3 regions of the Burkholderia sp. 22313 genome follow, and region 2 is predicted to be linked to each of the others. Evidence: predicted binding sites of a transcription regulator. Region 2 holds the regulator's gene; each other region holds the start of a gene.
What was found. Region 2 encodes LexA, which represses DNA repair genes until DNA is damaged. Its sites were predicted from a motif close to ACTGTATNNNNATACAGT; they were not measured.

Region 1: ACTJKF_RS24175 (PA0069 family radical SAM protein) is a predicted target of LexA. The motif match lies at 5,065-5,082, and genes of this name have one in related genera.
Region 3: ACTJKF_RS04600 (VRR-NUC domain-containing protein) is a predicted target of LexA. The motif match lies at 4,615-4,632, and genes of this name have one in related genera.

The regions. Positions count from the first base shown of each region.
Region 1 covers NZ_JBQEON010000032.1:71,163-78,691, forward strand. The annotation lists gene rplS (50S ribosomal protein L19) at 1-81, opposite strand, end outside; gene trmD (tRNA (guanosine(37)-N1)-methyltransferase TrmD) at 215-1,009, opposite strand; gene rimM (ribosome maturation factor RimM) at 1,010-1,687, opposite strand; gene rpsP (30S ribosomal protein S16) at 1,730-1,984, opposite strand; gene ACTJKF_RS24165 (PQQ-dependent sugar dehydrogenase) at 2,138-3,277, shown strand; gene ACTJKF_RS24170 (NINE protein) at 3,387-3,854, shown strand; gene ACTJKF_RS24175 (PA0069 family radical SAM protein) at 3,871-5,049, opposite strand; gene ACTJKF_RS24180 (Lrp/AsnC ligand binding domain-containing protein) at 5,164-5,652, opposite strand; gene ACTJKF_RS24185 (D-amino acid dehydrogenase) at 5,798-7,084, shown strand; gene ACTJKF_RS24190 (electron transfer flavoprotein subunit alpha/FixB family protein) at 7,401-7,529, opposite strand, start outside.
Region 2 covers NZ_JBQEON010000008.1:132,998-140,526, reverse strand. The annotation lists gene nodI (nodulation factor ABC transporter ATP-binding protein NodI) at 1-283, opposite strand, end outside; gene ACTJKF_RS09295 (hypothetical protein) at 450-614, opposite strand; gene ACTJKF_RS09290 (universal stress protein) at 613-1,110, shown strand; gene ACTJKF_RS09285 (DUF2939 domain-containing protein) at 1,216-1,932, opposite strand; gene ACTJKF_RS09280 (hypothetical protein) at 1,962-2,300, opposite strand; gene lexA (transcriptional repressor LexA) at 2,327-2,974, opposite strand; gene ACTJKF_RS09270 (sulfate ABC transporter substrate-binding protein) at 3,239-4,276, shown strand; gene cysT (sulfate ABC transporter permease subunit CysT) at 4,427-5,326, shown strand; gene cysW (sulfate ABC transporter permease subunit CysW) at 5,323-6,270, shown strand; gene ACTJKF_RS09255 (sulfate/molybdate ABC transporter ATP-binding protein) at 6,285-7,346, shown strand; gene ACTJKF_RS09250 (CysB family HTH-type transcriptional regulator) at 7,427-7,529, shown strand, end outside.
Region 3 covers NZ_JBQEON010000003.1:267,033-274,561, forward strand. The annotation lists gene ACTJKF_RS04565 (PAS domain-containing hybrid sensor histidine kinase/response regulator) at 1-226, shown strand, start outside; gene ACTJKF_RS04570 (DUF4142 domain-containing protein) at 358-1,002, shown strand; gene ACTJKF_RS04575 (PRC-barrel domain-containing protein) at 1,028-1,528, opposite strand; gene ACTJKF_RS04580 (CBS domain-containing protein) at 1,597-2,028, opposite strand; gene ACTJKF_RS04585 (hypothetical protein) at 2,369-2,617, opposite strand; gene ACTJKF_RS04590 (hypothetical protein) at 3,101-3,412, shown strand; gene ACTJKF_RS04595 (MipA/OmpV family protein) at 3,649-4,527, shown strand; gene ACTJKF_RS04600 (VRR-NUC domain-containing protein) at 4,644-6,344, shown strand; gene ACTJKF_RS04605 (ATP-dependent DNA helicase) at 6,341-7,529, shown strand, end outside.

The DNA of each region.
Region 1 (7,529 bases), on a different contig from region 2:
GCCCGGGGCGAATTCGGGAATCGTCTTGCCGGCGAGCGCGCGCTCGATCTCTTCCTGCTCAAGTTTTGCGATCAGATTCATCACTGACTCCTAAAGCCATCTTGTCGGCGTTTGCACCCGCCCGTTTCCAGGCTTGGCCCCGATAGAGGATGGATTCACATCAGGCGCCGCGCACGCATGCACGACACCGCCAATTCCCGCCCGCGCTGCCGCCTCAAGAGGCGTTCTTCGCTTCGCGTGCGAGGTTCGCAAGCCACGCCTCGTCGGCACGGCTCAACAACTTCTCGCGGCGCGCCCGGACGATCAGGTCCGGCCGCTTCCGCAACGTATTCCTCAATGCTTCCTGGCGCCGCCACTTCTCGATCTCGGCATGATGCCCGCCAAGCAGCACGTCCGGCACGCGCACCCCGTCGTATTCCTCGGGACGCGTGTAATGTGGACAATCGAGCAGCCCGTCGGCGAAACTGTCCTGCACGGCCGATTGCGCATCGTTCAGCACGCCGGGCAGCAGGCGCACGACGGCATCCATCATCGCCATCGCCGGCAGCTCGCCGCCGGACAGAACGAAATCGCCGAGGCTGATTTCCTCGTCGACGCAACGATCAAGCAGGCGTTGATCGATCGCTTCGTAGCGGCCGCACAGCACGATGACGCCGGGCTCCTGCGCCATCCGCACCGCACGTTCGTGCGTGAACGGCGCACCTTGCGGCGACATCATCACCACCCGCGTGCTCGCGACGCCCTGCTCCGCCTGCGCTGCCTTCGCAGCGCCGATCGCAGCCTCGAGCGGCCTGGCCAGCATCACCATGCCCGGACCGCCGCCGTACGGACGATCGTCGACCGTGCGGTAGTTGTCCGTCGTGAAATCACGCGGATTCCAGGTGCGCAGCCCGAAGCGCTCCTGCTTCACGGCCCGGCTGGTGATTCCCCAGTCGGTCAGCGCACGGAACATTTCGGGAAAGAGCGTGACGACGTCGAACTGCACCGCGCTCTCCGTAACCTGGTTCATTTAGTAATCGGCTTCCCAGTCGACGACGATGCGACGTGCCGCCTGATCCACCGTTTTGACGTAGACGCCAACAAACGGAATCAGCCGTTCGTCGGTGGTCGGCTGACCATCCTTGCCGACTGCCGGATACTCGACGCGCAGGATTGAATGCACGCCGTTGTCGATCATCCCGCTCACGGTTCCGAGCGCCACCGATTGTTCGTTGACGACTTCGAGACCGATCAGGTCGACCCAATAGAATTCGTCCGCGGCCAATGCCGGAAAATCTTCCCGGCGCACGAACACGCGAAAGCCGCGCAAAGCGAGTGCGGCATCGCGGTCGCTGACGCCCGCGGTTTGCGCGACGACCGTGTCGCCGTGCGTCTTCGACTGCAGGATGCGGGCGGATAACCGCTCCCCACCCCGTTCCAGCCACCAGCGGCGCGCGTTGAGCAACGCATCGCCGCCGCGACCGGCATCGGCATGCGTCGCCACCTTGACCCAGCCCTTCAGGCCATAGGCGTCGACCACTGCCCCGACCTCGACAGCATCGTCGGGCCAGGCTTGCACCGCTTCGAGACTGCCCTGCTCGGCAGCCGTACCGGCGCTCGCGACAGCGTCGCGCTCGACCGGCTTGCGGACGAATGCGCCAAACGACGCCCGCCCGCGCTTTGCGTTACCGGAATCGTGACCGGACATCAATGCTCCTTGCAGCCGGTACGACCGGCACACCGCGCCATGTCAGGCAGCCGGTTGCGCCTTTTGCGCTTCCTTCACGAGACGCTGGACGGTCGGCGACAGTTGCGCGCCAACACCTTGCCAGTACGTCAGGCGGTCTTGAGCGATACGCAGCGATTCGCCCTTCGTGGCAACCGGGTTGTAGAAGCCGACGCGCTCGATGAAGCGGCCGTCACGACGGTTACGCGAATCGGTAGCAACGATGTTGTAGAACGGGCGCTTCTTCGAGCCGCCGCGAGCCAGACGGATGATAACCATATGAAATCCTTCGGGAAAACCGGGTTCGAAACTACTGAAACGTGCGATTATAGCCGGAAACCAAAGCCATAACAAACACTTACGCGCAAAAATTCCGCGGACGCCCTGTTCGCCGAGCATACAATCGTCGTGTTCACGACGCTCACCGCCGCCATGCCGCTATTTCGCATCGCCTCGGCGCGCCGCGCACAGCACCGCCTCGCGGGCCTGCTGGCCGGCCTCGTCACCTGCCTCGCCTCCACCGCGGCCTGCGCCGCACCGCCGGTGGGCGAACTCGTCGTACCACCCGGCTTCCATGTCGACGTACTGACCGACGCCGTGCCGACCGCCCGCGAAATGGCCTGGTCGCCACGCGGAATCCTGTATGTCGGCTCACGGGAAGGCCGCGTCCACGCGTTCGTGATGCATGAGGGCCGGATCACCGCCCGGTACGTGATCGCATCGGGGCTCGACATGCCCGTCGGCGTCGCCTATCGCGACGGTGCGCTCTATATCTCCGCCGTATCGCGCATTCTGCGTGTCGACCACATCGACGACCGCCTCGCGAAGCCGCCGGCGCCGGTTGTCGTGACGGACACGTTGCCGACCGATCACCACCACGGCTGGAAATTCATCGCGTTCGGCCCCGACGGCAAGCTTTACGTGCCGACCGGCGCGCCCTGCAACGTGTGCCTCGCCGATCGCAGCCGCTACGCGATCATCGCACGCATGAACGCGGACGGCAGCGGGCGCGAGGTGTTTGCCCGCGGCGTGCGCAATACCGTCGGCTTTGCGTGGCACCCCGATTCGGGTGAACTCTGGTTCACCGACAACGGACGCGACATGATGGGCGACGACGTGCCCGACGACAAGCTGAACCGCGCGCCGCGCGCAGGCCTCGACTTCGGCTTTCCGTACTGCCACGGCGGCGATACGCCCGATCCCGAATTCGGGAGCCCCGACGTGTGCCGCCGCTATGTGCCGCCGGTGCTGAAACTCGGCGCACACGTCGCGGCACTCGGCATGCGCTTCTATACAGGGCCGATGTTTCCGGCGTCGTATCGCAACAACATCTTCATTGCCGAGCACGGTTCGTGGAATCGCAGCAAGAAGGTCGGCTACCGCGTGATGCGCGTCGTCGTGTCGGCCGACGGCAGCCACGCCCGCCAGGCACCGTTCATCACGGGCTGGCTGCGCGCCGATGGTACCGTGTGGGGCCGCCCGGCCGATGTACTGCCGCTGCCGGACGGTTCGCTGCTCGTCAGCGACGACTATGCCGGCGCGATCTACCGCGTCAGCTATGCGGCACCTTGACGCAGGCGAGGGGTGACCGGGCCCGACCGGGCATCGTAGAATGCGTGCCGGGCCAAGCGCCCGCGCCGGCATGCCGGTCGCCCATGCCAACGATCACCCACCGCCGCCCATGTCCAGCAGCACCGCACCGTCCCGCCGCTTCCGCTCCAAGACGCTCACTGCCGCTCTCGCGTTCCTGTTTGGTTCGCTCGGCGCACACCGCTTCTATCTGTACGGCTTTCGTGACGTGTACGGCTGGGTGCACCTGCTCGCGACGATCGTCGGCATCCCGGGTTTCATGCTGCTCGCCGCGACCCAGCGCAGTGCCAGCCTCGGCTGGTGGCTCGCCGTACCCGGCGCGATCTCGCTGCTGGCCGCGTTCCTGGCCGCACTCGTCTACGGCTTGCGGCCCGACGAGAAATGGGACGCACAATTCAATGCCGATACCGGCAAGCACAGCCGGTCGGGCTGGACGGTGATCTTCATCGTGATCTTCTCGCTGCTGATCGGCGCGTTCCTGCTCATGACCGCGCTCGCGCTGTCGTTCCAGACGTATTTCGAGTCGCAAGTCGAAGCGGCGAAGCAGATTTCGCAGTAAGCCCCCGACGCGCGAGTCAGAACAGACTCAACTGCATGTCGTCGCGCGACTTCGCGCGGGTTGCCCCCACCGGCTTGCGCTGAGTTGCCGCCGCGGCCGCCGGCCCACCGCGAAACTGCGACAGATCCAGAATGCCGTTCGTGCGCTCGTTCAGCCCGAGCCGCTTCACGGCCTGACGGAAACGCTGACGCAACAGGTCGGCCCAGATCCCCTCCCCCTTCATCCGTTTCGAGAAATCCGAGTCGTAATCCTTCCCGCCGCGCATGTCGCGCACGCGGTTCATCACGCGCTCCGCGCGATCGGGGAAATGTGCGGAAAGCCAGTTCTTGAACAGCGGCGCAACCTCCCACGGCAATCGCAGGATGATATAGCTCGCGTGCGTCGCACCGGCTTCCGCGCAAGCTTCCAGCACGCGTTCCATGTCGGGCTCGGTGACGAACGGGATCATCGGCGCAATGCTCACGCCCACCGGCACGCCCGCGTCGCGCAGTGCGCGGATCGTCCGCAGCCGGCGCGCCGGCGTCGCTGCGCGCGGCTCGAGCGTGCGCGCGAGATCGGCGTCGAGCGTCGTGATCGTGACCGCGGCCATCACCTGGCCGCGCTCGGCCATCGGCGCAAGCAGGTCGAGATCGCGCTCGATCAGCGATGATTTCGTGATCGCGGCGAACGGCAGCCCATGATCGTGCATCACCTGGATCACGCTGCGCGTGATGCGCAGATCGCGCTCGACCGGCTGGTATGCGTCGGTGTTGACGCCAAGCGCGATCGGCTCCGGCACGTAGCGCTTGCGCGATATCTCGCGCTCGAGCAGTTCGGCCGCATTGACCTTCGCATAGATGCGACTCTCGAAATCGAGCCCCGGCGACAGGCCGAGATAGCTGTGCGTCGGCCGTGCAAAGCAGTAGATGCAGCCGTGCTCGCAGCCGCGATACGGATTGAGCGACACGCTGAACGGAATATCCGGCGACTGGTTATGCGTGAGGATGCTCTTTGCACGCTCCTCGAATACCTGCGTGCGCAGCGGAGCGGGCAGATCGGTGTCGTCCGATTCGTGCGTCCAGCCGTCGTCGACCGCTTCGCGCAGCGCCGTTTCGTAGCGTCCCTGCAGGTTGTCGACCGCACCTCGCCCCTTGCGGGGCGCGGGCGGCGCTATCGGAAATTCGTTGTCGGACAGACCGTCCATGCGCTCACCCATTCGCCTGCACCCAATACTGTATATTTATACAGTATTGGGTGCAGCATGCCAAGGGCGAGATAAGGGGCCGACACGGAGCCCTGCAGGCAGCCCGGCGGCAGGCTGCCGCCACCGTCATTGGCCGACCGAAATCGTCAGCGTCTCCTTGATTTCCTCCATCACGACATAGCTCTTCGATTGCACCGCGCCGGGCAGTTGCAGCAGGATGTCGCCGAGCAGCTTGCGATAGTCGGCCATTTCACCGATCCGCGCCTTGATCAGGTAGTCGAAGTCGCCGGACACGAGATGGCATTCGAGCACCTCGTCGATCTTCATCACTTCGCGACGGAACTGCTCGAACATGTTGCCGCCCTTGTGGCCGAGCGTGATCTCGACGAATACCAGCAGCGCCGCGCCGAGCTGGCCCGGATCGACGCGCGCGTGATAGCCGGTAATGACGCCGTCGCGCTCCATGCGCCGCACGCGCTCGATGCACGGCGTCACGGTCAGCCCGACCTGTTCCGCGAGGTCCTTCATCGCCATCCGGCCGTCATCCTGGAGCAGTTTGAGGATGCGCCGGTCGAGCTTGTCGAGCGAGCGTACTGGCTGGCGTTGCGTTCTCATTTGTTTATGCTGAAAACCAGAAAAATACGATAACAAAACCTACACATTCGACAATACCATAGCTCAAAAAACTAGATCAGCTAGAGGTTACACGGAGACGCAGGTGCGCCCGGCCTCGACCTGATCCCTTCCATCTGGAGCAGCTATGCGAGTCGTCATTCTGGGCAGCGGTGTGGTGGGCGTGGCAAGCGCGTATTACCTCGCGCGCGCCGGTCATGAAGTCACGGTGATCGACCGGGAAGCCGGCCCGGCGCTCGAGACGAGCTTCGCGAACGCGGGCCAGATCTCGCCCGGCTATGCGGCGCCGTGGGCCGCGCCAGGCGTGCCGCTGAAGGCCGTCAAGTGGATGTTCGAGAAGCACGCGCCGCTCGCGATCCGCCTCGACGGCACGCGCTTCCAGCTCCAGTGGATGTGGCAGATGCTGCGCAACTGCACGGCCGAGCGCTATGCGGTCAACAAGGGCCGCATGGTCCGCCTCGCCGAATACAGTCGCGATTGCCTGCAGGCGCTGCGCGCCGACACCGGCATCCAGTACGAAGGCCGCACGGGCGGTACGCTGCAGCTGTTTCGCACGCAGCAGCAACTCGACGGCGCGGCGAAGGACATCGCGGTGCTGCAGGAAGCGAACGTGCCGTTCGAACTGCTGTCGCCGACCGAGTTGCAGCATGCCGAACCGGCACTCGCCGCCGTATCGCACAAGCTGACGGGCGGCCTGCGCCTGCCGGGCGACGAAACAGGCGACTGCCAGCTGTTCACGACGCGCCTCGCGGCGCTCGCGGAGTCGCTCGGCGTAAAGTTCCGCTACAACACGCCGATCGACGCGCTCGCGATCGCCGGCGGCAAGATTGCCGGCGTACAGTGCGGCAGCGAGACAGTGCGCGCGGATGCGTATGTCGTCGCGCTCGGCTCGTACTCGACGAACTTCATCGCAAACCTGATGAAGATCCCGGTCTATCCGCTGAAGGGCTATTCGATCACCGCGCCGATCGTCAATCAGGCGGCAGCTCCGGTGTCGACGGTGCTCGACGAAACCTACAAGATCGCGATCACGCGCTTCGACGATCGCATCCGTGTCGGCGGTATGGCGGAGATCGTCGGCTTCGACAAGAACCTGCGCGCGGCGCGTCGCGAAACGCTCGAAATGTGCGTGAACGACCTGTTCCCGGGTGGTGGCGACACGTCGAAGGCGACGTTCTGGACGGGCCTGCGCCCGATGACGCCGGACGGCACGCCGATCGTCGGCCGCACGCCGGTATCGAACCTGTTCCTGAATACCGGCCACGGCACGCTCGGCTGGACGATGTCGTGCGGGTCGGGCCAACTGCTCGCCGACTTGATCTCGGGCAAGAAGCCGGCGATCCAGGCCGACGACCTGTCGGTGCATCGCTACCTGAAGGACGTTGCCGGCCAGACGCGTCCGGCATACGCCTAAGTCGGGACGGCCTGCGACGACGCAGGCCGGTCGGCATCAACGACAACGGCGCCCCACGGGGCGCCGTTGTCGTTGCAGCGAATGTATTGCCGGATTGGAACCAGAGCTTCTGTCGCCACGCGCATCCGCGCCGCCCTTCCCGCTGACGATCGCCGCGTCGGACATGCCGGCCTGCACGAGGACATGTTGCGCGCAACATGACGCGACCGCGGATCTTCGCATCAAGGACCGCGCGCCCTCTTCTGCCGACGCACAAAAAAGGGGCGCTCATCGCGCCCCTCGTCCTGCATGCTTGCCGCCGAAGCGGCACGCTGTGTCAGCCGAGCTCGTTCACGAGCTCCGGCACCAGCGCGAACAGATCGCCGACGAGGCCGTAGTCGGCCACGCTGAAGATCGGCGCTTCCGGATCCTTGTTGATCGCGACGATCACCTTCGAATCCTTCAT
Region 2 (7,529 bases):
CCGTGAAGTCGGGGTCGAGGTTGTCGAACTGCGGGACGACGCCGACTCGCTGGCGCGCATGCCGCGCGCGCGACGGAACGGGTTCGCCGCACAGTGAAATGGCGCCCGCGTCGGGATACGCGAGGCCGAGCAGCATCCGCAGGGTGGTGGTCTTGCCGGCGCCGTTCGGCCCGAGCAGGCCGTAGCATTCGCCGGCCTGGACGTGGAAGGACAGGTCGTTGACGACGAGCTTGTCGCCATAGCGCTTTTCGACGTTCCGGAACTCGATCGGTGCAACGGACATGGGCAGGTTGTCGTTGTAAGCGGGCGCGTTTTTCGGCTTCGTGGCCGGCCGGGCCGGCATGCGGGCAGGCGAACGGATCGGACGAATGCTTGTCAGATCGACATGGCCGAAGCGAACGCGCGCCGACGGCATGAACGGGCCATTCTAGTGCATCGGCCGCATCCCTTCAGGGCATGCCCGCGCGGCACGGTGCAGGCGTGCACGGATCGTGCACTGCATCATCGCCGACGCGCCCCGCGTGGCGAATCAGCGTTTTCCATCCCTTGCGTCCGGAATTGCGGCGCACCATGATGAGTGCATAGCGCACGTAGTCGCGATAGGGAGGTTTCATGGCTAGCTACAACAAGATTTTGCTGTGCTACGACGGCACGCTCGAAGGACGCAAGGCATTGCGCTGTGGCGCCAATCTCGCGATGGATCTGAAGGCGGAAACGCATTTGCTGTCGGTCGTCGACATGCGCTCGAGCATCGCGCAAAGCGCAGGGCTGCTGACCGACGTCGCCTGCGGCCGTTTCGAGGAAACGGCGCGCGAGATCCTGCAGGAAGGCGTGAACTGGCTGCGCGAGCGCGGCGTTCAGGCGGAAGGCCATTTCGCGTTCGGCTATCCGATCGACGAAATCGCGAATCTCGCGACGGAGATCAAGGCCGACCTCGTCGTTGTCGGCCACCGGTGCCGCAGCGGGTTGTCCAGGTGGTGGATGGGGTCGGGCAATACGCAACTGCTCGATCGCGTGAACTGCAGCATTCTGGTCGCCTGTTCGTCGGCGGAAGAGCAAAAGGCCGAGATCGCGCGCGAACGCGAAGCGGCCACTGCGAACGGCAAGTAACACGGCAAGTCGTGCCGTGATTGCCTGACCGGCTGGGTCGCGCTGCGATTCACGCTGGTCTTGCGCCGTGCCGCAACGGCGGCCTCCATTTCGATCGCGGCACGCTCAGGCGTGCAGATCGATCGCGGACAGCTTCCACGAGAACAGGCCGACACGATGGAAGATCGCCGCATAGCGCGTGCCATCGGCGCTGCGCTGGTAGGTCACGACGAATTCATCGATATTCCGGTAGCCGGCGCTCGTTTGCTGCGGATGGCCTGCATCGCTCGGGCTGGCCGACGCGGGTGCCGATGTGGGTGCCGATGTGGGGGCCGGCGCAGACGCCGCTGACGCGGTGGCGCTGCTGCCCGGTACGGGGAGGCTCGCGGGATTGGCCGGTGGTGTGGCCGGCGCATGGCCCGGCGCATCGCCGGACGGCGGCCCCGACCAGTCGGGCGGCCGTTCGCCCGGATTACCGCGCGGCGGAATGCCGCTCATCAGCGCCGCCACGCCTTCCGGCGTTGCATACGCATCGACCAGCGGGCCGATCAATGCAGAACCGATCAGCGCGCCGATCACCGCGAACGGATTGTCCTTCTTCACCGCGTCGATCCGGCGCATCAACTCTGCCGTGACCTGCTGCTTCAGGCTGATGCGCAGCGACGGAAAATCGACATATTCGCTGACCGCCTGCGCATCGCGCGCGTCGATCGCCGATTTCAGGCGACCGAGCGCGACGTACGGCGACGCGTATGCATAGCCGATCGCCACCAGGGCGGCGACGGCCAGCACGACGATCAGCAGGGGCTTGAGCCGCCGGGCGCGGCTCGAAGATCCAGTCACGATGCCTCCGGTGCGGACAGGTTCCGCAATCAGAGACCGCCGTGTGCGGCCGATCGTTCCTCGTCGATGCAGCGATCGATCATCCGGCACACGGCATCGATCGTTCCGACCATGATCAGGCGCGAGCGGCCGTGATAGACGCGCACCGGCGCACGACGCGCCGGTTCCGCGTGATTGAGGCCGGCATTCAGCGACACCCGCGCGAACGCGGGCAGCGCTGACGGCAGCAGCGACGCCTGCCGTTCAACTGCGACTTCTTGGCTCACCACGGGCGCCGCGGCGGACAGCGGCGCGCAGGGCGTGCGGCCGCGCAGATGACGCAGGCGGCCGAATTGACGGAAAGGCAGCAGACGGGACAGGCGTTCCATGATGTTCTCCTCAGCGAGACCGATTGTCAGAGTTCGCCCGAGCGGATCAGCCCGACGGCGATGCCTTCCAGCGCGAATTCCGCGCTGCCGGCCTTGACGAAGATGTTTTCGTAATCCGGGTTCTCTGCGATCAGCTCGAGGCCGCCGGGCCGGCGCATCAGGCGCTTGACCGTGACGTCGTCGCCGAGGCGGGCGACGATGATCTGGCCGTCCTTCGCTTCCGTGCGCTTCTGCACGGCGAGGAGGTCGCCGTCGAGAATGCCGGCGTCGCGCATCGACAGGCCGCGCACCTTCAGCAGGTAGTCGGGCTTGCTCGTGAACAGCGCGGGATCGCATGCGTAATGCTGGGAGATGTGTTCCTGCGCGAGGATCGGGCTACCGGCCGCGACCCGGCCGACGAGCGGCAGCGACAGTTGCATCAGGCCGGCGTGCGGCAGCGTGAACTGGTGCGGCGCATCGTCGATGCCGAGCAGGCGGATGCCGCGCGACGCGCCGGCGGCCAGCTCGATCACGCCCTTGCGCGCCAGCGCACGGAGGTGCTCCTCGGCCGCATTCGGCGAGCTGAAACCGAGCTCGGCCGCGATCTCGGCACGCGTGGGCGGGAAACCGGAGCGCTCGATCGCGCGGCGGATCAAGTCGAACACTTGCTGCTGACGGGCGGTGAGTTTGGTCATGGCTGAACTGTATGGATAGACAGTGAGCTGTATTTTTATACAGTACTTCGCGAATTTCAAGTGTTACTTGAGGTTCGACGCGATCACGCCGGTTCCGGCGCGATTTCGCGACGTCGAAACGTCGGTTTATCCGCCGCAACCGTCCGTCCCGTCTGCGTTAGCACTTTTGAATATTAAAAAATGAAGAACGATTATTTTTAATCATGTAGCCCGTTCGTTAGACTGGCCCGACATCGCAATACCGACAACACGGGAGAACCAAGGATGGCGAAGCGCAATACGGGGCTGGCGGGCGCAGTGGGCCGCCTGATCGCAACACTCGCGCTGGGCGCGGCGGCGGTACTGGGCGTCGCGACGCATGCGCAGGCCGATACGACGTTCCTGAACGTGTCGTACGACCCGACGCGCGAGCTGTATCAGGACTTCAACCAGGCGTTCGGCAAGGTGTGGAAGGCGAAGACGGGCGAGACGGTCGACTTCAAGCAGTCGCACGGCGGCTCGGGCGCGCAGGCGCGCTCGGTGCTCGACGGCTTGCAGGCCGACGTCGTCACGCTGGCGCTCGCGTACGACATCGACGCGCTCGCCAACAAGGGCCTCGTCAACAAGGACTGGCAAAAGCGCCTGCCGGACAACGCATCGCCGTACACGTCGACGATCGTGTTCCTCGTGCGCAAGGGCAATCCGAAGGGCATCAAGGACTGGGACGACCTGACCAGGCCGGGCATCTCGATCGTCACGCCGAACCCGAAGACCTCGGGCGGCGCGCGCTGGAACTACCTGGCCGCCTGGGCATACGCCGTGCACAAGCCGGGCGGCAACGAGCAGAGCGCGAAGGCGTTCGTGACGAAGCTCTACAAGAACGCCGGCGTGCTCGATTCGGGCGCGCGAGGCGCGACGACGAGCTTCGTGCAGCGCGGGATCGGCGACGTGCTGATCGCATGGGAAAACGAGGCGTTCCTGTCGATCAAGGAATTCGGCACCGACAAGTTCGAGATCGTCGTGCCGTCGGTCAGCATCCTGGCCGAGCCGCCCGTCGCGGTGGTCGACAAGGTGGTCGACAAGAAGGGCACGCGCAAGCTGGCCGAGGCCTACCTGAATTTCCTCTACAGCCCGCAGGGCCAGGAGATCGCGGCGCGCAACTATTACCGTCCGCGTTCGAAGAACGTGCCGGCGGCGCTGACGAAGCAGTTCCCGACGCTGAAGCTGTACACGGTCGACGACACCTTCGGCGGCTGGACGAATGCGCAGAAGACGCATTTCGCGGACGGCGGCGTGTTCGATTCGATCTACAAGCCGCAGTAACCGCGGCCGCATCAGGCAGCAAGCAGCAAGCCATAACGACAGCGGCGCGCCACGACAGCGCGCCGCATCCCCGGCCGGCAGCCGGCGCGAGATTCCCGCGCCGGCGTTCGCGCCGGACCCGTGAGCAGCAACACCCAGCAAGAGCATCCGATGACGACGTACACCTTTCGCAAGCCGAGCGCGCTGCCCGGTTTCGGCGTGACGCTCGGCATCACGGTGGCCTATTTGAGCCTCGTGGTGCTGATTCCGCTCGCCGCCACGTTCCTGAAGACCGCGACCCTGTCGTGGGACCAGTTCGTCACCGCCGTCACGTCGCCGCGCGTCCTCGCGTCGTACCGGCTGACGTTTGCCTCCGCCCTGGGCGGCGCGGCGATCAACGCCGTGTTCGGCTTTCTCGTCGCGTGGGTGCTGGTGCGCTACACGTTCCCGTTCAAGCGCCTCGTCGACGCGATCGTCGACCTGCCGTTCGCGCTGCCGACGTCGGTCGCCGGCATCTCGCTCGCGGCCGTCTATGCGACCAAGGGCTGGGTCGGCCAGTATCTCGCGCCGTTCGGCATCAAGATCGCGTTCACGCCGGTCGGCGTGCTGGTCGCGCTGACCTTCATCGGGCTGCCGTTCGTCGTGCGCACCGTGCAGCCGGTGCTCGAGGATTTCGAACGCGAGCAGGAAGAGGCCGCCGCGTGCCTCGGCGCGTCGCGCTGGCTGACGTTCCGCCGCGTCGTGCTGCCGGCCGTGCTGCCGGCGCTGCTCACCGGCTTCGCGCTCGCGTTCGCGCGCGCGCTCGGCGAATACGGGTCGGTGATCTTCATCGCCGGCAACGTGCCGATGAAATCCGAAATCACGTCGCTGCTCATCATCACGAAGCTGGAGCAGTACGACTACGCAGGCGCGACCGCGCTGGCGGTCGTGATGCTGGTCGTGTCGTTCCTGATGCTGCTCCTGATCAACACGCTGCAGTGGTATCTGCAGCGCAGGACGAGCAAGGGCGCGAGCGGCCCGGCGCCGGCGGCCGTCGGCGTTGCCGCGAACGCGGCAGGAGGCCAGCCATGAACCAGGAGTCGAGTGCCGTGCTGAACAACCCGTCCGCCGCGCGCGCGCGCGCCGCGAAGCGGCTCGATCCCGTCAGCGAGTCGCGCGCCGTGCGCTGGCTGCTGATCGGCGTCGCGCTGGCGTTCCTCGCGTTCTTCCTCGTCGTGCCGCTCGCCGCGGTGTTCTTCGAGGCGCTGCGCAAGGGCGTCGGCTTCTATCTCGCGTCGCTCGCCGATCCCGACGCGTGGTCGGCGATCAAGCTGACGCTGACCGTCGCGGTGATCGCGGTGCCGCTCAATCTCGTGTTCGGCGTGTGCGCGTCGTGGGCAATCGCGAAGTTCGAATTCCGCGGCAAGGCGTTGCTGACCACGCTGATCGACCTGCCGTTTTCCGTGTCGCCGGTGATCTCGGGCCTCGTCTACGTGCTGCTGTTCGGCGCGCAGGGCTGGTTCGGCCCGTGGCTGCAGGATCACGACGTGCAGATCATCTTCGCGGTGCCGGGCATCGTGCTCGCGACGATCTTCGTCACGTTCCCGTTCGTCGCGCGCGAGCTGATCCCGCTGATGCAGGCGCAAGGTACCGACGAGGAAGAGGCCGCGCGCGTGCTCGGCGCGTCGGGCTGGCAGATCTTCCGGCGCGTGACGCTGCCGAACGTGAAGTGGGGCCTGCTGTACGGCGTGATCCTGTGCAATGCGCGCGCGATGGGCGAGTTCGGTGCGGTGTCGGTCGTGTCCGGCCACATCCGCGGCGTGACCGACACGATGCCGCTGCACGTCGAGATCCTGTACAACGAATACAACTTCGCGGCGGCGTTCGCGGTGGCATCGGTGCTGGCGCTGCTCGCGCTCGTCACGCTCGCGCTGAAGCTGCTCGCCGAGCGTCATCTCGCCGCCGAACTGGCCGGCGCGCGCGATGACGTTCCCGCTCACGCCGGCCCCGTCGCCGCCATTTCGTCGAAATCGTAAAAGAGGCAACCAGAATGGGTATCACCGTCCGTCACCTTCAGAAGCGCTTCGGCGATTTCACCGCCCTCGACAACGTGTCGCTCGACTTTCCGCCGGGCGAGCTCGTCGCGCTGCTCGGGCCGTCCGGTTGCGGCAAGACCACGCTGCTGCGCGTGATCGCGGGCCTCGAGCACGCGGACGCCGGCCAGGTCGTGCTGCAGGGGCTCGACGTCGCGTCGGTCGGCGCGCGCGATCGCCAGGTCGGCTTCGTGTTCCAGCATTACGCGCTGTTCCGCCACATGACCGTATTCGAGAACGTCGCGTTCGGGCTGCGCGTGAAGCCGCGCCGCGAGCGGCCGTCGGATGCCGCGATCCGCGAGAAAGTGCACGAGCTGCTGAAGCTCGTGCAGCTCGACTGGCTCGCGCAGCGCTATCCGTCCGAGCTGTCGGGCGGCCAGCGCCAGCGGATCGCGCTGGCCCGCGCGCTCGCGGTCGAGCCGAAGGTGCTGCTGCTCGACGAGCCGTTCGGCGCGCTCGACGCGAAGGTGCGCAAGGAACTGCGCGGCTGGCTGCGTCGTCTGCACGACGACCTGCACATCTCGACGATCTTCGTCACGCATGACCAGGAGGAAGCGCTGGAAGTGGCCGACCGGATCGTCGTGCTGAACCGCGGCCATGTGGAGCAGGTCGGCAGCCCGCAGGACGTCTACGATCATCCGCAAAGCGCATTCGTCTACGAGTTTCTCGGCGCGGCGAACCGGCTGCCGGGCACGGTCGCCGGGCACGGCTTCGTCGCCGAGGGGGCGGCGGCGCCGATCGCGGTCGACGCCGACTTCGCGGGCCCCGCGAACGCGTACGTGCGGCCGCACGACCTGCAATTGTGGCCGGCCGGCGGCGACGGCCATCGCGACGGCATCGCGGTGGACGTGCGCCGCGTGATTCCGCTCGGCGGCTCGGTGCGCGTCGAACTCGAGGCGCGCACGGGCGGTGCGCTCGAAGCGGAACTCGATCGCGACGCGTGGCGTGCGCTCGCGCTGCAGGTCGGCGACGGCGCGACGGCCGTACCGCGCGCGGTCCGTGTATTTCCCGCACACTGACGCCCGAACCCGGTCAAGAGAAGAGGGCGGATACCGCCCCGAATCGACATTCGAACAACGACAGCCCAAGAGGCATACCCATGAATTTTCAGCAATTGCGTTTCGTGCGCGAAGCCGTGCGTCAGAACATGAACCTGACGGAAGTCGCGAACGTGCTGTACACGTCGCAGTCGGGCGTGTCGA
Region 3 (7,529 bases), on a different contig from region 2:
CGACGGCTTCTGGCTGCTCGATCACATCCGCCATCTGCCGAACGGCGGCGGGCATCTGCCGGTCGTCGCGGTGACCGCGCATGCGGGCACGGCGGACCGCAAACGCGTCATGGCCGCCGGCTTCGATGCGTATCTGTGCAAGCCGGTCGACATGCCGACGCTGGCCGGCGTGATCGTCGACGTCGCGCCCGCCGACGGACCGGCCGAAGCCGGACGGCGCCACTGATGCACGGCGCGCGGCCGCATCCGTCAGCAAGGGCGCGTGGACGGATTGCTTCACGTCCGCGCATCGTCCCGCATGACCGGCGGGCTTCGGCGTTGCGCCGGCCCGATCCGTCAACCGGTGCGGAGGTCGGAATGAACCTGAACGACGGGAACCGGAATCCGCGCCGATTCTTGGCGTTGGCCGGCACCGCGTGCACGTTGGTAGCGGGCGTGCTTGCGACGTTCGGCACACCGGCACTCGCGCACGCGCAAGCGCTGCCTGCTTCGTCGGTTCATGTCGCGCCGGGCGTCGTCCGTCCCGGCGAGACCGCCGACGAGGCGGACATGACGCGGCGGCCGACCGGCATCGACGCCGAATTCGTCGACAAGGCCGGCATCGTCGGCAAGACGGAGGTGCAGGCGAGTCAGCTCGCGCTCGACCGGTCGTCGAATCCTGACGTGAAGGCCTACGCGCGCCGGATGATCGACGATCACGGCCGCATGGCCGCGGAATTGCGCCGGCTCGGCGCGCAAAAGGGCGTGCCCGTGCAGGCACGGATGCTCGTCGATCCGGCCGTGACCGCGCTGCGAACCAGTAACGGCCACGCGTTCGACACCGCGTATATCGCGCTGGCGGGGCCGGATGCGCACGAAGCGGCGATCAGGCTCTACGAAGCCGAAGCCCGCAATGGCCGCGACCCGCAGCTCCGCGCGTTCGCGTCCGGCATGCTGCCGACGCTGAAGGCGCACCTGGGCGCCGCGCGCGCACTCGCGCATTCGATCGCGGCCGCGCACTGACCGGCGCGGTAGGCACACGCGTCGGTCAGTGCCGTCGCGTGTCGCTGTCGGGGCCGCCCGGCGACGCCTCGTAAGGCGGCGCGTCGAGGGCCGTTTCACCTTCCTCGATCAACCAGTACGGCGACGCGCCGTAGTGCGCGTGCAGCGCCTCGGCCCACGCCGGATCGGCCATCGCCGGCCAGCGGTCCTGCTCGAAGCCCGGCGCTTCGCGCACGCGTTCGGTCGGAACCGGCAGCACGAAGCAGCGGCGCTCGACGTCGAGCGTCAGCACATTCCACGGTACCGCAAGCAGCTTGTCGCCGATGCCGGGAAAGCCGCCCGACGACACGACCGCGTACGCGATCCGGCCGGAGCGGACGTCGAGCATGATGTGCATGACCTTGCCGATGTCGTCGCCATCCAGGGTCAGCACGCGATCGTCTTCCAGCGTGCCGGCGGCCATCACGTCCGGCCCGGGGCCGCCGGCCGAGCGGCCTGCGGTGCCGGCAATGCGCGCCTGCGTGCGCGGCGCTCGGTCCGTTGCCATCGCTTTTCTCCTGGTCGAAGCGGCGCGCCGAAGGCACTCGCGGGCCGCACGGGTGAGGGGGCCGCCCGTCAGCGGCGGCGCGGCAGCGACACGTCCTCGAGCGTATTCGCCAGCTCGTCGCGTGCCGGGCCGCCCGCGCGCGTCGCGATGTCGCCGAGCGACACGATGCCGACGATCCGGTGCTGGCCGTCGAGCACCGGCATCCGGTGCAACTGCACGTCGGCCATCCGCTGCTGCACGTCGCCGACGCCGTCGTCCTCGACGCACCACTGCACGGGTGCGGATGCGACCGTCTTCACGGCGGTGTCGGGCGAATGCCCGTGCGACAGCGCACGCACCGCGAGGTCGCGGTCCGTCACGATCGCGACGAGCTCGGTGCCGTCGCAGACCGGCAGCACGCCGATGTCGAAGCGCTGCATCAATTCGGCCGCATGGCGAATCGTGTCGGTCGGTGCGACGCATACCACGTCGCGCGACATGATTTCGTTGACGCGATACATGAACGCCTCCTTCGTGAGCGAGACGATCCGGAAGCAGGACGCGTGCCGCGTTCCATCGGCATACGCCGGGCCTGCGGGGCCAGGCCACGGAGAAATTTGCCAGCCGGCTTGTACATCTTCCACGGCGGCAGCCATGGCCGGGCCGCGAGTGCGGAACTAGTGGCCGACGCCCGTCATCACGACGATGGCCAGTACCAGTGCGCTCTCGATCGCGGCGAGCGCCGCGACGCCCGCGGCGCCGCTGACTTCGTGCCATGCACGTTCGATGCGTTTCATGCGTTCACTCCGGTTGTGCCGGCCGGCGCTACGCTGCCGCGCATCGCGGGCCGGGGTGCCGCCGTCAGCCGTGATCGCGGGGCGGTGGTGGGGCGTCGGGCGCACGACGTTCGCGGTGGCCGGACGGTTTGTCGGGGTCGATACGGGTCGCGCCCCCAACGGCGGGCGGATCGCTGGCCGGAAATGTCTCCTCGAGCCCTTCGTCGATGCGCTCCTCCGTCTTGTCTTCGGACGGCGGGCGCGACGTGGCGAGGGAGAGCAGGCCGGCAGCCGGTGACACGGCGTCGCGGCGGCCGGTGGCGCATACGGTCATGGTCGAACCTCCTTGCAGTAACGACGGGCGCAAGCGTCATGCCCGCGCGGCCGGCCGGCATGACGCTTGCCGCCGGCGTGGACGAGAGGACATCGCGATGAATGAACCCAGGAAAAGGATACGTTACGACGCGAACGTATGCGGCGGCGATTGCGGTCATGTGCGAGCGTTTCGAGACATGGAAACGCGCATCGCTGACCCCGACGGGTTGGCACACGGCTTGCGCACGGTCGCGGCGCCAATCGACACGCGCGAGCCGCTGCGCAGGAGCGACATGAACACGCCATCCATGCTGCACCGTCCCGAACCGACGCCCGACGTCGATCCCGACCCGATGCTGCCCGAGCACGACGATCCGGTCGATCCGCCCGTGCCCCTGGGCCCGCCACTGGGCGATCCGCCGTCGCAGCCGCCGCCGATGCGGATGCCGGGCGGGCGCAGCGAACCGCGGCCGGCCGCGCGCCCACTGAAAGGAGGACCATCATGGACATCCACGTGCAATCGCCGGACAAGCGCGCGATCGCTCAGGTGCTGGGCCGCTATTTCGAGTCGCGTTCGTTGCGCTATCACATCGAGGAATTGCCGGGCGGCGTGCTGCATATCGGCTTTCGCGCCAGCGGGCGGCCGGTCGCCGTCACCGTGTCGTTCGACGACTCCGCGTACGACACCTACACGCACTGGGACGCGAGCCAGAAGCAACTCGCGCTCGGACGGCTCGCGGACAGCTTCTCGCGCATGATGTCGACGCGCAGTCCGGCCGCGCTCGCCGGCGACTATCACGTCGAGCGCTTCTGATTCCGCAACCCGGCGCCGGCGCGTGCGGGACGCCGGACGCCCGGATGCCGGATGCCCGGACGCCGGCAAAGTGCCCGTATTCAACGGGCGCTTTGCGGCGTCGCGCGCGTCGCGTAGGATGTTCACTAATTCAGCGCACGCTACGTTCGTGCCGTCGGCGGCCAGCCGTTGCAGCCGATCCGGTGCGATGCGCTTTCCCTCAGGTTCGTTTCGCGCAACCGACGGAGACCGCCTTGATGACCGTTGCCCGCCCGTTGTTGTCACCCGGCGCCCGCCGGTTCGTGTCCGGCCTGTCGGCCTTCGCCGCGCTGGCGGCGGCCGGGGCCCGCGATGCGGCAGCCCAGACCCCTTCGCCGCTCGGCGAATGGCAATACTCGGCGGGTGTCCCGCTGCAGAAACTGTTCAGTCCGACCGTCCCCACGTGGCAGGTGAGCGTCGGCGCCGCGATGACGCTGCAGCCGCGCTATGCGGGCTCCGATCGCTATCGCGTGATGGGCGGCCCGAATTTCGACGTGCGCTATCGCGACCTGTTCTTCCTGTCGACGGGCGAGGGGCTCGGCGCGAATGTGCTGCGCGGGCCGAACTGGCGCGTGAGCATGTCGGTGGGCTATGACCTCGGGCGCCGTTCGGCCGACGATCTGGGCCACCTGAACGGGCTCGACAACATCAACGCGGCGCCGGTGATGAAGCTCGCGGCCGATTACGTGATCTCGAAGGATTTCCCGCTCGTGCTGCGCGCGGATGTACGGCGCAGCATCGGCGGCTCGAACGGCTGGATCGGCGATTTCTCCGCGTACATGCCGATGCCCGGCAGCAACGAACACTTCTTCTGGTTCGCCGGGCCGACCGTGTCGTTCGCCGACTCGCGCTACATGAACAGCTGGTTCGGCGTGACCCCGGCGGCGTCCGCGCGCTCGGGCCTGTCGACCTATTCGCCGGGCGCGGGGATGAAGTCGTTCGGCGCCGGCGTGACGATGGTCTGGTTCGTCAACAAGCACTGGTTCGTGACGATGGACGGTGCGATCGAACAACTCGTCGGCCGCGCGCGGCGCAGCCCGATCACGCAGCAGTCGACCAACGGCGTGTTCGACATGTCGGTGAATTACCAGTTCTGAACGGGGCCGGCGGATTGGAGGGGTAGCCGGCCGATGCCGCGAAGCCGCGGCGTGCGGCACGTTTCGTCACATTTGATATGATTCGAACCTGTACAAACGTACAGTGATCGATCCCCGTGACGCCTGCATCGCCGACGCCCCCGGCGTTTTACTACCTGACCAATTTCGAACGCGCGCTGGCCTGGCTCGGCGAGCGTTACGACGACCTGCTCGACACGCACGAACACGCGTTTCTCGCACATTTCGCGCGGCTGCCGCAGGCGTCGCGCGCGTTGCTCGTGCGGATGCTGATGCGCAACGGCGCCGAGTTCCGCGCCAGCAAGCTCGTGTACGACGAAATCGGCAGCACGCTCGACGCGGCCGCGCCGCTCGTCGAACTCGGCTGGGTCGATCCGGCGCCTGCACTCACGCTCGACGCGCTGTTCGCGCTGTCGACCAAGGCCGATTTGCTGACGATGTTTCCGGCGCTCGCCGCGCACGCGGGCGAGCGCAAGCCCGACTGGCTCGAACGGCTGCGGCCCGGGCACGCGGTCGCGCAGCCGCTCGACGCGTGGTGCGCGCAGGCCGGCGATCGCGTGCTGCGCGTGACGGTCGGCGCGCTGTGCGACCGGTTGCGGCTGATGTTCTTCGGCAATCTGCATCAGGACTGGCGCGAATTCGTGCTCGCCGATCTCGGCGTGTTCCAGTACGAAAGCGTGCCGTTCGCGCCGTCGTCGCGCGCGTTCCAGCAGCGCGGCGACGTCGATGCGTATCTCGCGCTGCAGACCTGCCGCGACGCACTCGACGCGTGGCCCGACGGCCTGCCGTTCGACGCGCTGCTGCAGGCGATCGACACGGTCGACTGCGCGCAGCCGTGGCTCGCGACGCGCCGCGCGAAGCTGCTGTTCACGCTCGGGCAGACCTGCGAGCGCCGCGCCGACTGGACCGCCGCGCTCGACGCGTATGCGCGCAGCGCGTGGCCGGGCAGCCGGCATCGGCGCATTCGCGTGCTCGAACGTTGCGGTCGCGACGGCGACGCGCTCTCGCTGGCGCTCGACGCGCGCGGCGGCTTCGAAAGCGACGAGGAGCGCCAGCGCGTCGAGCGGATGCTGCCGCGCCTGCAGCGCCGTCTCGGGCAGCGGGTCGAACGCGCAGCCGCCGCGCCGGGCGCGCCGCGCGAGACGCTCGTGCTGGCGCGCCCCGAAGCGTTCGTCAGCGTCGAATTCGCGGTGCGCGACCACCTTGCGCAGCCCGATGCGCCGGTTCATTACGTCGAGAACACGCTGATCAATTCGCTGTTCGGGCTGCTGTGCTGGGAGCCCGTGTTCGCGGCCGTGCCCGGTGCGTTCTTTCACCCGTTCCAGCGCGGCCCGGCCGACCTGCATGCACCCGATTTCGCGGTGCGTCGCACGGATGCATTCGCCGCCTGTTTCGCGCAACTCGACTCCGGCGCATACCGCGACACGATCCGCCGTCACTACGCGACGAAGATGGGGCTGCAATCGCCGTTCGTGTTCTGGGGCGTGCTGACCGACGCGCTGCTCGACGAGGCGCTGGCCTGCCTGCCGCCCGAGCACCTGCGGCTGTGGTTCACGCGCCTGCTCGCCGACATCCGCAGCAACCGCTCGGGGTTGCCGGATCTCGTCCGGTTCTGGCCCGGCGAACGGCGCTACGAGCTGATCGAGGTGAAAGGCCCCGGCGATCGGCTGCAGGACAACCAGACGCGCTGGCTCGCGTACTGCATCGCGCACGGCATGCCGGTGCGCGTCGTCGATGTCGAATGGGCCGGCGCGGGCGCCGGCATCGAGCCGGTCGAAACGGCGGGGCTGTCCGCATGAGCTATGTCGTCGCGGTGCGGGCGATGTGCGAGTTCACCGCGCGACGCGGCGATCTCGACCTGCGCTTCACGCCCGCACCGACCGCGCTCGAAGGCATTGCCGGCCACGGCGCCGTCACGTCGAAGCGCGGTGCGCGCTACGAAACCGAGATCGCGCTGGCCGGCACGTGGGGCACGCTCACGGTGCGCGGACGCGCGGACGGCTACGATCCGGTCGCGAACCGCCTCGAGGAGATCAAGACCTATCGCGGCAGCCTCGACGCGATGCCGGCCAATCACCGCGCGTTGCACTGGGCACAGGCGAAGGTCTACGCGCACCTGATGTGCGACGCGCGCGGCCTCGCCGAAATCGACGTCGCGCTCGTGTATTTCGATATCGTGTCCGAACGCGAGACCGTGCTGACGGAAACGCTGAGCGCGAGCGTGCTCGCCGCGTTCTTCGCCGAGCAGTGCGCGTGCTTCGTCGGCTGGGCCGAGCGTGAGACCGCGCACCGCGCGGCCCGCGATGAAGCGCTGCGTGCGCTGACGTTTCCGCATGGGCAATTCCGCAGCGGGCAGCGCGAGCTGGCGGTGTCCGTCTATCGGGCGGCGCGCGACGAACGCTGCCTGATGGCGCAGGCGCCGACCGGCATCGGCAAGACGCTCGGCACGGTCTTTCCGTTGCTGAAGGCGTGCGGCGAGGGCGAGCTCGATCACGTGTTCTTCCTGACCGCGAAGACGCCCGGCCGCGCGCTCGCGCTCGAAGCAGCAACCACGCTCGGCGCCGGCACGCCGGCGCTGCCGCTGCGCGTGCTGGAACTCGTCGCGCGCGACAAGGCGTGCGAGCATCCGGACCGTGCGTGTCACGGCGAATCGTGCCCGCTCGCGCAAGGCTTCTACGACCGGCTACCGGCCGCGCGCGACGCTGCGATCGGTGCCGGCATGCTCGATCGCGACACCGTGCGCGACGCGGCACTCGCGCACGACGTCTGTCCGTACTACCTCGCGCAGGAGCTCGCGCGCTGGTCGGACATGATGATCGGCGACTACAACTACTACTACGACGGCAACGCGATGCTGCACACGCTCGCGCAGCAGAACCAGTGGCGCGTCGGCGTGCTCGTCGACGAGGCGCACAACCTGCTCGATCGCGCACGCAAGATGTACAGCGCATCGCTCGACCCGTTCGCGTTCGCGGCCGCGCGCG